2 regions of the Leucobacter sp. 1207-22 genome follow, and region 1 is predicted to be linked to the other one. Evidence: riboswitches for the same ligand, from Rfam matches in the RefSeq annotation. Region 1 holds a riboswitch; the other holds the start of a gene.
The links. A riboswitch is a leader RNA that binds a small molecule or an ion and turns the genes downstream of it on or off. The one in region 1 is predicted to bind thiamine pyrophosphate.

Region 1 (7,341 bases):
GATCGCACGAGCAGTTCCCGTACCCAGGCCCGGTTGGCAGTGACGCTCGCGTCCGTCAGTGGTTCGTTCGCGAAGCCGGAGGCCGAGACTGCAGGAATGGTGCGTGCAGGGCCAAATTCTTCGAGGGTGACCTCGCCCGTTTCCTGCTGGTTGAGTCCGAGTACGGCAGCGGTCAGGCCGCCGGTATCAAAGCGAGTGGTCTCATCGGGGGCCTTGTAGAAGAGCGCACTGTCACGCTCGCTCGGATCCCACTCACGCGCGCGATGCTGCGTGCGATGCGACGTCGGTGCAGGCATCTGCGCGAGACCTGCGGACTCCATGAATGTTGCGTCTGGATCTGGGTCGAGATCCGCCGCCGCAAACTCAGCGATGTAGCCGACGAGGGTTTCGACGGCTCCGGCATGCTCGTCGCGCGGCAATAGGGGCAGCACGACCTGCACTTCAGCGTGGGCGCGGAGTGCCTGGGCAAGCTGCGGGCTCACGCCGCTGCGCAACCGGAAGCTGTAGAGCGCGGTCGACTCCAGCACCTCGGCGACCTCGACCACCGCCGCAGCAATGCGCGGCTCTTCCGTCGCGATCACGGGGCGAATCACCGCCGCACGCCCAGGGTGCAGCACCAGCTCGATGAGGCGCATGAACTGCGCGTCAGCTTCCAGCTGCTCTTCGATCACTGGCACGGCGAGGCCGGAGAGAATTGAGCGGATCCGCTCACGCGGAGCAAAACGCGACTGACCAATGACCACCTCGAGCGGGGCTCCGCCCTGCGCGACGTGCGTCTGAGCGAAGCAGTGCAGCTCTGCGTAGAGCTCGCGCGACTCAGGAAGATCGCTCGGCAGGCGCACGCCAAAGCGCAGGCGTTTGGCATTCGGGTCGCTCAGGGTGCCGCGCACAATCGTGGGAAGCAACCGGACCCAGGCCAGATCAGACGGCTCAAGCGTGACCGTGACATCGTGTTCAACGGCAGCAAGCACGAGCGGGGCAAGTGCTGCAACGACGCGGGTAGCATCGGCATCGATCGCCCACTCCCCTCCGCGTGATCGCGCAACGAGGCGGCCGGGATCAATCGCAACCTGGTGCACTGCAGGATGTTCGATGAGTGCCGTGAGACGGGTGACCTCCACCGCAGCGCTTTCGTCGCCAGAGATCGCATCGCCGAGCAGCGTGACAACCGGCGCGCACCCCTCATCGGAGATCGCGCGCAGCGCCTCGGTGACGCCGGTGAACTTCGTTGTGCCGTCTTTCGTGTTTACCGCGATGCGGACCGGCGCGATGAGCTCCGATGCCCGACCCAACAGGTGTCTACGGGCGAGCGGCTTCACGAGCCACGGCAGACCGAACGACACGGTACCGCTCGCTCGAAGCAACAGTCGATCCTTCATCGGCATCGAGTCAGGCATGTTTTGTGACGCATCGCGCAACCCCGTTGCAGCGGTAAACGCGTCTTCGGTGCCGAACAGCACTTCAACAAGACGGTTGACGAATTCCCGTTGTGACGGGTCGCCTGAGATTCCAGCGAGCAAGCTGAAGTCAGCTGAGTCGGCGGATCCATGCGCCTGCGCTGCATCCCGCCACTGTGCCGCACGATCCACTATCGTGGGGACGCTTGCTGCCCAAGGGAACACCTGCTCTGCCATGTCTTTACCCTAAAGCTCGAATCGACACAGGGTGGCGTGAAACACGCGGATGTTCGCTGTGTGTTCTCAGCGACTCAGCCCAAGTGTCCCGCGGAGCGTTGAGGAACCATACGAGTTCCTGAACACTCCACGACGCTGCAGTTCGGGGACGACACCGTTTACGAAGTCCTCGAACGACGCGTGATAGAGCGCCGGGAAGATGATGAAGCCGTCAGCAGCTTCGGTCTGGAAGAGCTGCTCTAGCTCATCAGCGATCGACGCTGGCGAGCCAACGAGCTGCGGATGCAACTGATTCATCGCCTGCTCAAGTGCGAGATCAGCGACGGTGAATGACCGGCGTTCACTCACCGAACGCAGCATGTCTTCAAAACCTGTGCTTCCGGTTGCACCACGGTGTGCATCAAGCACCTCGACCGCAGACGCGGTCACGTCCAGCGGATCTGCGTGTAACAACCGCTCAAGCTTCGTCACCGCTGACGGCAGGTCGATGGCCGCCCGCAACTCGGCGAGCTTCGCGGTGGCGGCAGCATCGGTCGCGCCAACGATCGGTTGCGCACCCTGCAACACCCGAATGGAATTCGGGTCGCGCCCGTAGTCAAGTCGCGCCCGCTCCCGGAGCTCGGTCCGCAGCTCACGCATGTGGTCAGCAGAGTCGCCGATTGCGAACACAATCTCTGCCCAGCGCGCTGCGAACGCTCGGCCGCGTGGAGACGAACCCGCCTGCATGAGCACCGGCTCGCGCTGCGTGCTCCGCGGGAGGGTGAGCGGGCCCCGTGACAGCAACCCCTCCGGGATGCGGTGCACACGATCCGCGTCCACAAATTCCCCGCTTGTCTGGTCACACACGAGCGCATCAGCGTCCCATGACCGCCACAGTTCACGCACGGTTTCGACGACCGTATCCGCATGGTCGTAGCGGTCGGTGGGCGAGGCAATTGCCTCGTGGCCCATGTTCCGGGCTTCAGCGTTGGTCGTCGACGTGACAATGTTCCAAGCAACACGACCACCAGAGAGGTGATCTACCGAAAGCAACTGCCGCGCAATCGCATACGGAGGCACAAAACTCGTCGACACCGTTGCCCCGAGCCCAAGATGCGTCGTTGCCGCGGCAACGTGCGAAATGAGGGTGAGCGGATCGAAGTAGATACTCCCCTTGCCAGCAGTACGCAGCGTCGTGGCGAACTCACCAGCGCGATCTTCAGGAACCGCGAGCGCATCAGCGAAGAACATCATGTCGAAGCAGCCGCGCTCAAGCGTTCGCGCAAGATCAGCAAAGAACCTGCCGCTCAGCCAGTCATTTCGCGAGAGCGGGTTGCGCCAGTTCTCTGCGTACTGGCTGGTCGGCGGGTTCACCATGGCAACCAGGTGCATCTGACGGGCGGTGTCGTCACCGGTCTGAGACTGTGTCACTGGTTCCCCTTACGTTTGACGTCGAACTCGTCAGTCCGCGATCGCGGTCGGACTGTTCAGCGAGACCGTGAGGTGAGTCGTGACGTGCTGCACCACAGCACCGACGCCGATCCACCCGTTTGCTGCGGTTGCGAGCACATCAGCGAGATCACCATCGAGTCGTGTTGCGAAGTGATCCGAGCCCGAATACACCCCTGCGTGCTTGGCAGCTTCAATCGCCGCATAAATGGGCGTCATGTGGTCGCCAGTCGAGTCACCATCAAGCAACGGGTACAGCGACCAGTGCGCGCGAGCTCGCACTCCAGTGGGTGCAAGCACCACCGAGGCTGCGCCCACAGCCGAGACGCCAGCAGGCAGAGCACACGTCAGCTCACCAGGGCATCCGCGCGACAGCAGAATCGTTGCAGATAGGTGCACGCCAGTGCTCGCAGCGCTTGCGATGACCTCACTCAGGAACTCAAGCACACGCTGTTCAGATCCGCCGATGAAGGTGGAGATGTCGTTCGTCTCGATGGTGAGCCCGTCACGATTTGCGTCTGCGAGCGCACCCAGAATGATGCGCACGTAATCAGAGTCATAGACCGAGAGGGTAAATCGCGCACCGACGCCGTACTGTTCTGGGGCGAGGGCTGGCGCAGCCGCATGCGCGAGCGGCTGCGCAGGCGACTGAACAGGAACAACAGGGGCAACGGGGGCAACGTCTGGTGCGGTCACACGATCAACCATAGGGGATCGCAAATTCCGCGCTACCGTGCAGCCCTCTCTGGCACGAACCAACGCGGGTATGCGGATTCTGTTACGGTGAAGCTCACACGGGAGTCCGGTAGGCCGGGCTGAGAGGAAGGTCATCAACCTTCGACCGTCGAACCTGATCTGGATCATGCCAGCGCAGGGAGACACTCTTCTACATACCCGTGCCCAGTGAACACTGAAAGGGCACGCACATGCGTCATCACCCACATACCTTTGGCCGCGCGATCGCAGCAACGGCTGCACTCGCCGCGGCAGCCTTGGCACTCGCTGGCTGCAGTACTAGCACCCCGGATGCTGCTGGCGAAGCAGAGAAATCTGTCACCTTCGCACTCGACTGGGCGCCGAACACCAACCACATCGGCGTCTATGTCGCTGAGGCTGAGGGGTACTTCGCAGACGCCGGGCTCGACGTCGAGATTCTGCCGTATGGCTCGACATCATCCACCCAGCTGGTGTCGGCAGGCGAGGCAGACTTTGGGATTGGCGGGCAGTCAGGCGTGCAGATGGCTCGCACCTCCGGGCTTGATGTCATCTCGGTCTATCGAGTCACCCAGACTGATACGGGGCGCCTGGTCGCGCTGAACAGTCGTGAAGACATCACTCGCCCGAAGGACCTCGATGGCAAGATCTTCGGTGGCTTTGGTGCGCCACTCTTCCCTGCGCTCGCCAAATCAACGATCCAGGGCGACGGGGGTACCGGAACCTTTGAAGAGGTCGTGCTCGACACGGGCGCATACGAAGCCCTGTCGCAGGGCCGCATCGACTTCACGCTGTCGGTTGCGACCTGGGAGAACCTGCAAAATGACATTGACGGTCACCCCTACCAGGCATGGCGTTACCAAGACTTCGGCGTGCCTGAGCAGCAGTCAACCGGAATCATTTCGAGCGACGCGTACCTCGCAGCGCACCCCGATGAGGCCCGAGCGTTTGTGAACGCGGTCGCGAAGGGCTACCAGTTCGCTGCTGATCACCCCGAGCAGGCCGCTGAGATTCTTATCGACGCAAACCCCGACACCTTGGGCACAGCTCGCGAACTCGTGCAGCGCAGCGCCAAGCTCATGGCTGAAGACGGCTACCTCGTGCAGGAGGGGCATGCGATTGGCGCGGCAAACCCCGAGGCGTGGAACAACTTTGGCAGCTTCCTCTTCGAGGGCGGCTTCTTGGCTGATGCTCAGGGAAAGCCAGTCACCGTTGAACCCGACTGGAGCACCTACTACACCGACGAACTGCTGAAGTGAGCCAGTCACGAGGTGCGCGGGTGGCAGCCCTTGTGCTGCCGCCCGCGCTCGCGTGCGGTGTACTGCTCGGGGTGTGGCAGGCATCTTCACAAGGCGGACTCGTACCGCAAGAAATGCTGCCATCCCCCACGCGCATCGCTGAAGCAGGCTTCACCGAGCGCGATGCCCTCGTACGACACCTCATTCCGACGCTGACTGCAACGGTCGTTGGCTTTAGCCTTTCGGTGGTTGTCGCGTTTCTTGCGGCAGCCCTGCTCGATTTTTCGCTTCTCCTGCGACGGGCGATCCTCCCGATTCTTGTCGTCAGCCAGACGCTCCCCCTGATCGCACTCGCGCCACTCGTCGTGCTCTGGTTCGGGTTCGGACTCTTGCCAAAGGTGCTCCTCGTCGCGTTCGTGACATTCTTTCCCATGGTGGTTGGACTGTTGCGAGGCTTCGCGGAAGCGGACCCTGAGGCCGAAGCACTACTGCGCTCGATGGGGGCAGGAAAGTGGCAGGTGTTTCGTTTGATCCGTCTGCCCGCGAGCATTCCATCGTTCTTCTCCGCATTGCGCATCTCGATTACGTACGCCGTCGTCGGAACGATCTTCGCTGAGTACGCTGGCGCAATCGCTGGGCTCGGTGTGTACATGCAGTCGGCGAAGCATGTGTTCCGCACTGACCTGGTACTTGCAGCCGTGACGATGAGTTCGGTGCTGACGCTGACGCTTTACGGGGCGGTCATGCTGATCGAGCGGATCACCGTGCCGTGGCTCAGAGTCGAACGGGGGAAAGTCGCGTGAGCGCACAGCTACTTGAGCTTGATGGTATTTCGGCTGGGTTTGGCTCGCACCGGGTGCTTGAAGATCTGCACCTGAGCGTCGCCCCTGGCGAAATTGTGGCGCTCGTCGGTGCGAGCGGAAGTGGAAAGTCGACGCTGCTATCGCTCCTCACTGGTGCAGTGCGTGCAGGTTCGGGTGAGATCCGATATGGCGGCACTGTGATTGACCCAGCCGCAATGGGGGCGCTTCGCCCATTCGCTTCCATGCCGCAGAGAGACGTGCTTCTTCCGTGGCGCAATATGGTCGATAACGCGTGCATTGGGCTCGAAGTCGCGGGGATCCCCAAGCGTGAGGCTCGGCAACGCGCCGCGGCGCTCTTCCCACCGTTCGGACTCACCGGAAGTGAACACCGTTTTCCCCGCCAGCTCTCGGGAGGCATGCGACAGCGGGTGTCTTTCTTGCGCACGGTCGTCCAAGAAAAGCCCGTACTTTTGCTCGACGAGCCCTTTGGCGCGCTCGATGCGATCACGCGCGACGACCTGCAGCGTTGGCTACTCACGATCTGGGAGCAGCACGGCTGGAGCATCTTGCTCATCACGCACGACATTCGAGAAGCCGTGCGGCTTGCTGACCGTGCACTCGTGCTCGGCGGCGGATCAGGCGGATCAGGCGGATCAGGCGGATCAGGCGGATCAGGCGGAACGACGATGCCAGAATCGCGTGAGGCAATCGGGGCGCGGATCGTTGCGGAAGTCGCCGTCTCACGAGACATTCCACGAGATGACAGGTTCTTGCTTGACCCTCGTGTGCCCGTACTCGAAGCCCAGCTGCAGACCGCGCTCGGACGTGTACACGTCCGAGATGCTGCGTCGCACACAACTCCAGACGGCCCCCGCTAGACGCAAGAAACGGGCCTGTTCGAATGAACAAGCCCGTTTCGCGATGCGGCGGTCCCTCAGGCGGCCGATCCAGCGGATGGTTCCAGCGTGCGGACCCAGCGCGCGGGTTCTACGAAAGCAGTGCGCGATCGTCGAGCTGCGCGCCCTTAATCTTCGAGAACTCCTCAAGCAGGCCTGCGACGGTCAGTGTCTTCTTCCGTTCAGCGTCTGCTTCGAAGACGATCTGGCCCTCGTGCATCATGATGAGACGGTTACCAAGGGTGAGCGCCTGCTCCATGTTGTGCGTCACCATGAGGGTCGTGAGACCACCCTGGCCGACGATGCGTCCCGTGAGATCGGTGACGAGCGCTGCACGCTGCGGATCGAGTGCAGCGGTGTGCTCATCAAGCAACAGAATCTCTGGGCTGGTGAAGCCCGCCATCAGGAGCGAGAGTGCCTGTCGTTGGCCGCCCGAAAGCAGGCCAACCTTGGCAGTGAGACGATGCTCAAGGCCAAGCTCGAGTGACGTGAGTTCTTCGCGGAAGCGCTCGCGCTGGCCACGCGTCAATGCCGGGCCAAGACCACGGCTCTTGCCTCGGCGCACAGCCAGGGCAAGATTCTGTTCGATCGTCAGGTCAGGGGCAGTGCCAGCCATCGGGTCCTGGAA
Region 2 (7,341 bases), on a different contig from region 1:
TCGGTCTTCGTCAACGTCTTTGGCGGCATTACGGCGTGCGATGCGGTTGCGAACGGCATCGTCGGCGCGCTCGAAAAGCTCGGTGACTCGGCAAACAAGCCGCTTGTTGTGCGACTCGACGGAAACAATGTCGAAGAGGGGCGCCTAATTCTGAATGAGGCAAATCATCCTCTCGTGATTCAGGCAGCCACGATGGACGAGGGCGCAGCGAAGGCTGCCGAACTCGCGAACGCTCGCTGATCCGCCGCCGAAGACTCCGAAAGAGGCAAGAACATGTCGATTTTTCTGAATAAAGATTCAAAGGTCATCGTCCAAGGCATTACCGGTGGCGAAGGAACGAAGCACGCAGCGCGTATGTTGCAGGCAGGCACGAATATCGTCGGCGGTGTGAACGCCCGCAAGGCCGGGACAACGGTCACACACACGTATGCAGAAGGATGCGAGATCGAACTGCAGGTCTACGGCACTGTTGCCGAGGCGATGGCCGAAACCGGTGCAGATGTGTCAGTCGCGTTTGTGCCGCCGGAGTTCATGCGTGAGGCTGCGATCGAAGCCATTGACGCGGGCATTGGCATGCTCGTGATCATTACTGAGGGCGTACCTGTCAAAGATACGGCTGAACTGTGGGCCCATGCTCAGGCAACCGGAAGCAAGACGCGAATTATTGGCCCGAATTGTCCTGGCGTGATCACCCCGGGGGAATCGCTCGCTGGCATCATCCCCGCAACGATCACTGGCAAAGGTCCCATTGGTCTCGTCTCGAAGTCAGGCACACTGACCTACCAGATGATGTACGAGCTGCGCGACCTTGGCTTCTCAACGGCGATTGGCATCGGTGGTGATCCGATCATCGGTACGACGCACATTGATGCGCTTGCCGCGTTTGAGGCGGATCCCGAAACCGAGGCGATTGTCATGATCGGTGAGATCGGTGGCGACGCCGAAGAACGTGCAGCAGAGTTTATTCGGGCGAATGTGACGAAGCCAGTGGTCGGCTATGTCGCGGGCTTCACCGCCCCTGAAGGAAAGACGATGGGGCACGCCGGCGCAATTGTGTCGGGCTCGAGCGGCACTGCGCAGGCAAAGAAAGAAGCGCTTGAAGCCGCAGGAGTGAAGGTGGGCAAGACCCCCACTGAAGCCGCAACCCTGCTGCGTGAGGTGTATGCAGCGATGACTCGCTAACCCTCACCAGGGGATCGGGCTCGGCATATTCCGCACGGATGCCGGGCCCGATCCATTTTCGGCGCGTATGAACGGTGATGTCGGAGGCCGCGGATAGACTCAACGCACAATGATGAGAAGCATCCTGACGGCCGTGGTTTCGGCGATCGAGGCGTTTGCCGTAGGGCTCGCCGCGTTCGTCGTGATTGTTTTGGGCGCGCTCTTGGTCTGGTGGCAGGCGTTTGATCTTGCCGCAGACCCTGGCGTGGTGTTTGCGAGTGCAGCATCGCTTTGGTCGCTTGCTTTCTTTGTGCCACTCGGGTTCGAGATTCCCGTAGAAACGATGGCGGCGCTTGGCCTGCCACACGAAGCTCTGCAGCTCACGGTGTCACTCGCGCCGCTCGGCATTACATTTGGCGCTGTCGCGCTCGCGGTTCGTGCGGGGTGGCGATGGGCCACTCGTGGAGTGGAAGCTGGTATCGGCGGGATCATCGGCAGCGGGCTTGGCTTCGCAGCATTTGCCACCGTTATGGCGCAGTTTGCGGCGAACTCACATTGGCCCATGATCGGCAGCATCTTGATGCCGGTAGCCGTCTACATTGGCGGGGTGATGGTTGGCTCGTTTGCCTACGTGTGCGTGAACCGTCCAGCAACCTGGCAGTCACTCGTGCGTCGAAGCGAAAAGCAGCTTGCTGAGTTTGGTGTGCCCCAAGCAGCCTCCTTCGGTGCACGCCTCAACGAAACGTTGTACATCGCCGCGCTGCTTTTTGCTGGGTTCGCAGGGCTCGCAGCACTCGGCGTTGGACTGTCGCTTTTTGGTCAGTTTGCCGAGGCGATCGCAATTACGCAGGGCTTGCAGCTTGATGCTTGGGGTGCGATTTGCATCTGGATTGCAGAGCTCATGTATCTTCCCGTGGCCTGGATCTGGGGCGGAGCCTGGCTCACCGGTGCGAGCATCGATCTTGGCAGCGGTGGCGGGTTCTCCGCATTCGCTAGCCCTGAGGCGGTTTTGCCAGCCTTCCCGCTATTTGCTGCATTGCCCGAAGGGTGGGGAACTCTCGGGTTACTCGTCCCGCTCATTGTGGTCATCTTTGGCGTTGTCGTGGGCCATGCCGTGATGCGACGGTTCGCCGAGCGGACTCCGCTTTCACTCCTTGGCCCTGCACTCAGCGCTGCACTGCTGGTCGGGCTCACCTGGGCTTTGCTGTCAGCCATGGGGTCAGGCTCGATTGGGCCGGGAAGCCTGACTGAGGTAGGTCCCAACGCCTGGGCCGTCGGTGGGTTGCTCGCGCTTGAACTCGGCGTGGGAAGCGTGATTGGCCTCCTGACCGCGCAAGCGAGCGCTGGTCTGTTGGGTAAGACACATGAACCTGAGTTCGCTGGAAATCTTGCAAGTGATCCGCTCGAGGCTGGCGGCGCTGACTCGAAGCTGCGTGCCGCACGTGCCGCACGCAGTCATACGCCGTGGTGGACCCTCGGCGACCGTGCCGGCCAACCTGAGACCGGCCCAGTCACTACCGCATCTCCAGTCAACGACGTGCTCCCAGACGATGACGAATTCGCGGATCACGAGACGGCTGCAATCACTGCTGCAGTGGAGCCAGTAGGCACTGCTGTGACTGCAGGTGGCGCCGCTTCGGAAGCGGGAACACGTACTCCAGAACATCCGGAAACCGGTGAGCTGCCTGCGCCAATTTCGCTCAGTGAATACGCCGAGAAGCAGGCGGCAGAGCTTGCCGAAGTTGATGCAGCACTCGCTGAGGTTGAGTATTTCGATAGCGGGGCGACCGCACCCGGTGATTCCCTCTACGAGACAGAGTCTCTCGAGACCACAGATTTCGGCTCATCGTTCTTCTCACCCGAAATCGCGAGTGATGCTGGGGTATCTGAGACGGTAACAGGCGTCAGTCCTGATGACGACATGCCTGCACCGCGCGAGACACCGCTCTACGACCGTGAGGCAGAAGCTGCCGCTGAGGCTCAAGCTGCACTCGAAAGGCAACGTCCGGTCACAGGCCCTGCGCAACAGGAGGCAGAAGAGGCTGCAGCCCTTGCCGCGTATGCATGGGACACCGAGCCTGAAATGCCTGCAAATGAGGAGCATCCTCCCCGGGGTTGGCGAAGAGGCCCGAAGAAGCGCTAGGGTGAGAGGCGTTATCCACGGGAATCCTGACGCGCAGGGTTGAGAGGAAGCTCGCGAGCTTCGACCGTTCAACCTGATCTGGTTCATACCAGCGGAGGAAGGAAGCCATAGCTATGCGCGCCTACAATCCCATCGTTCGTCGCTCACTCGCCACGTCACTGGCGGCTCTTGCACTGTTTTCACTGAGCGCATGCTCGACTGCCCCAGAGGCGAAAAGCAACGACGTGACGATCATCGTCCACGATAGTTTCGTTGACGGCCCCGAATTTGAAGCTGCGGCGAGTGAAGCAACCGGTTATGACGTCAAGGTCGTCACCGCCGGTGACGGTGGGGAACTCACCAACAAGCTCGTGCTCACCAAGAATGCGCCGATTGCTGATGCGTTCTTCGGCGTTGACAATACCTTTGCCTCGCGCCTGATTGAGAACGACGTCGTTGACATCTACGAACCTCAGGACATGCCAGCCTCTGCCTACGAGTACGCGCTGAACGAGGCGGGAGCTCCTTCGTCGACAGGAGACCACCAGTTCGCGATGGTCGGCGTGGACCAAGGGGCAACGTGCATGAACATCGACCCGGCGTGGTTCGCTGAGCAGGGCATTGCAGAGCCGAAGTCGTACGCCGATCTTGCGAAGCAAGAATACAAAGGCTTGACTGTGCTCATCGATCCACTCTCGTCTTCGACCGGGGCATCGTTCCTTGCTGGCACTGTTGCCGCGTTTGGTGAAGACGGATACGCGGCGTACTGGCAAAGCCTTGTCGACAACGACGCACGTGTGGTGCAGGGCTGGGACGACGCGTACTACGGCCAGTTCACGCAGGGCGGTGATGGTACCTACCCGATTGTGCTTTCGTACAGCTCGTCTCCTGCGTGGACCCTGACCGATGACGGCAAGGCCACGACAACGAAGGCGCTGCTTGACACCTGCACGACCCAGGTTGAGTATGCTGGTGTGCTCGCTGGCGCACAGAACACCGAGGGCGCTGCCGCAGTCATTGATTACCTGCTCTCGCCAGAGTTCCAGCAGCAGATTCCTGACGCAATGTACATGTACCCCGTCGACGCTGAAGTTGAAATGCCTGCAGATTGGGCAGCGTTTGCCCCAATGCCGACTGCTGAGCAGTCAAACGACTTGCTCCCCGCAGAGATCGAAGCTGGCAGGGAAGCCTGGCTGAAGCAGATCAGCGCAACGCTGGGCCTGTGAGGCAGAGTCCCTGGCGAGTTGCGGGGTGGGCGATCGCGGTAGCAATACCGCTCGCCTTCCTCGCACTCTTCTTTGTCTGGCCGGTCGTCGCACTCGTTGCGACTGGCTTGGTTGATGACGGACAGGTCTCGCTTGCGGCTTTCGGTGACGCGGCAGCGGATCCACGCACATGGCGCGTCCTTGGCAACACCCTCGCCCAGGCCGGAACTGCGACGCTGATCGCTCTGGTGCTCGGGATGCCAGCGGCATATGTGCTGTATCGATTGGATTTCCGCGGACGCGGATTGCTGCGCGGCTTCCTCACTGTCCCATTCGTGCTCCCGACCGTCGTGGTGGGTATCGCATTCACCTCGCTGTTTGGCCCCGGGGGATCATTGCATTGGCTTGGCCTCGATGGCTCCTTCATCGCGATCGTCCTTGCGCTGGTGTTCTTCAACATCACCGTTGTGGCGCGCACGGTTGGAGGCTTCTGGTCGCAGCTGGACACGCGCACTGCTGAAGCGGCTCGAATGCTTGGCGCCACGCCAGCCAGAGCATTCTTCACCATCACGCTGCCGGCTCTCGCACCTGCGATTGCGTCGGCGGCCGCGCTCGTATTTCTGTTCTGTGCAACGTCCTTTGGCGTCGTGCTGATTCTCGGCGGTCGCGAGTTCGCGAACATTGAGACCGAAATCTATCGATTGACGGTGCAGTTCCTTGATTTGCGCAGTGCAGCGGTGCTGTCGATCACGCAGTTTGTCATTATCGTGCTCGTGCTCTGGGTCTCAGCCCGTTTGAAACGTGCAGGGAGCAGTTCGGGGGAGCAGTCTGCAGCGATCAGGCACGAGCGTGCGGCGGCGCGGCGGGTGCGGATCAGCGATCTGCCGGTTGTGCTCACCTTCGCAGTGACCGTGCTGCTGATTCATCTTGCTCCGCTGCTTTCGCTGTTCGTGCGCTCGCTCCGTGCCCCTGATGGGAGTTGGAGTTTCGCAGGGTATCGCTCGCTGGTGGTACCGCACGAGAGCTCCCCGCTGCGGGGGAGCGTGTTTGACGCAATGGGGCTCTCCATCGGCATCGCGATCATTGCGACTGCGATTGCGGTGCTGCTTGGATCCCTAGTTGCTCTGGTCCTCTCGCGGAAGCCGCGTTCGGCAGGGCTCAAGCGTGCAATCTCGCTCTATGACGGTGCGATGATGTTGCCGCTTGGCATCTCTGCCGTCACGCTCGGCTTCGGCCTGCTTCTCACCATGCATCGGCCGCTCGGCCTTGGCATTGATCTGCGTACTTCAACGGTGCTTATCCCCATTGCGCAGGCACTCGTCGCACTGCCGCTCGTCGTACGTACGATCTTGCCCGTGTTGAACAGCATTGATCAACGCACGCGGGAGGCAGCGATGATGCTCGGGGCGAGACCCATGCATGTGCTGCGCACGATTGATCTCCCGTTGCTTGGTCGATCCGCCGGCCTCGCTGTCGGGTTTGCGTTTGCGGCTTCACTCGGTGAGTTTGGTGCGACATCGTTCTTGGTGCGACCAGACGCGCAGACACTGCCGGTAGCGATTGCAGCACTCGCGTCGCACCCTGATCCTGCGAGTTATGCGTCAGCGCTCGCAGCAGCGGTCGTGCTTGGCATCGTCACCGCGACGATCATGCTCCTCGCGGAGCGAATGAGATTTGATACTGTCGCCGCAGGCGGAACAGGAGGCGAGTGGTGAACACCCAACCGCAGCACACCAGCGGACTGATGGCGAGAAACGTCACCGTGGGGTACACACGTGACGTCGACGTGGTGCGTAACGCCTCATTTACTGTGCCCCGAGGTGAGGTCGTTGCGTTGCTCGGCGCTTCAGGCAGCGGCAAGTCGACGCTTCTGCGAGCAGTTGCTGGGCTTGAACCCGTGCGCGCTGGCGGTATTTCTTGGAATGGTGTCGATCTTGTGGAGGTTGCTCCGCACAAGCGTGGCTTCGGACTGGTCTTTCAAGACGGTCAGCTCTTCACGCATCGCACGGTTGCTGAGAATGTTGCCTACGGGTTGCGTGTGCAACGACTTCCACGCGTGGAGCGCGAGGCACGGGTCACCGAGCTGCTTGAACTCGTCGGCCTTCCCGGCACACATGCGCGACGCGTCACTGAGTTGTCCGGCGGCGAACGTCAGCGCATCGCGCTCGCCCGGTCGCTCGCGCCACAGCCAAGCCTGCTGCTGCTCGATGAGCCCCTCTCGGCGCTTGATCGTGAACTTCGTGAGCGTCTGGCCGCAGACCTGGCCACTATGCTCCGAATCACGAAGACCACTGCAATCCTGGTGACGCACGACGAGGGTGAAGCTGAAGTTGTCGCGGATCGTGTGCTCCGCGTGCGTGCAGGCGCAGTCGAGAGCGACACAAGCGAAGGACTGCCCGCGTGATGCGAGGAATGACAATTGGTGAGTCGGTCGCGGATCGCGCGTTGCGATCCGCATCTTGTCACCCCATGCAACGCGCAGGTGCTGGCGTCATGTTCATCGACGGCCATTCCGGCGCAGGCAAGACAACGCTCGCAAGGGAACTGCAAGCTGCGATTGCGACGCGCACGGGTGACCTGCCACAGATCGTGAGTATGGACGAACTGTACCCGGGCTGGGACGGCCTCGCCGCAGGGAGCGCGAGCGTTGCTGAGGCCATCACGCGGGGCAGCTACGAACGCTACGACTGGCACGCTGAAGCCTTCACGGAGACCATAGTCATTGCGGCCGACTGTTTCCTCATCGTCGAAGGGTGCGGATCCATCTCACCAGCTGCGCTCGCCGCCGCGTCAGCCAAGAGCAGAGCCTATGCGCTCTGGCTCGCACTCCCAGAACAAACCCGCAAAGAGCGG

Region 2: another riboswitch for thiamine pyrophosphate. It lies ahead of FW756_RS00585 (thiamine ABC transporter substrate-binding protein); the one in region 1 lies ahead of FW756_RS06280 (ABC transporter substrate-binding protein).

What each region holds. Positions count from the first base shown of each region.
Region 1 is NZ_VXCR01000003.1:108,577-115,917, reverse strand. It holds gene FW756_RS06295 (proline dehydrogenase family protein) at 1-1,634, opposite strand, end outside; gene FW756_RS06290 (NtaA/DmoA family FMN-dependent monooxygenase) at 1,701-3,044, opposite strand; gene FW756_RS06285 (YkoF family thiamine/hydroxymethylpyrimidine-binding protein) at 3,075-3,758, opposite strand; TPP riboswitch at 3,847-3,956, shown strand; gene FW756_RS06280 (ABC transporter substrate-binding protein) at 3,989-5,035, shown strand; gene FW756_RS06275 (ABC transporter permease) at 5,056-5,817, shown strand; gene FW756_RS06270 (ABC transporter ATP-binding protein) at 5,814-6,695, shown strand; gene FW756_RS06265 (ABC transporter ATP-binding protein) at 6,805-7,341, opposite strand, start outside.
Region 2 is NZ_VXCR01000001.1:132,583-139,923, reverse strand. It holds gene sucC (ADP-forming succinate--CoA ligase subunit beta) at 1-240, shown strand, start outside; gene sucD (succinate--CoA ligase subunit alpha) at 274-1,182, shown strand; gene FW756_RS00590 (cell division protein PerM) at 1,292-3,304, shown strand; TPP riboswitch at 3,312-3,421, shown strand; gene FW756_RS00585 (thiamine ABC transporter substrate-binding protein) at 3,418-4,509, shown strand; gene FW756_RS00580 (ABC transporter permease) at 4,506-6,203, shown strand; gene FW756_RS00575 (ABC transporter ATP-binding protein) at 6,200-6,892, shown strand; gene FW756_RS00570 (hypothetical protein) at 6,892-7,341, shown strand, end outside.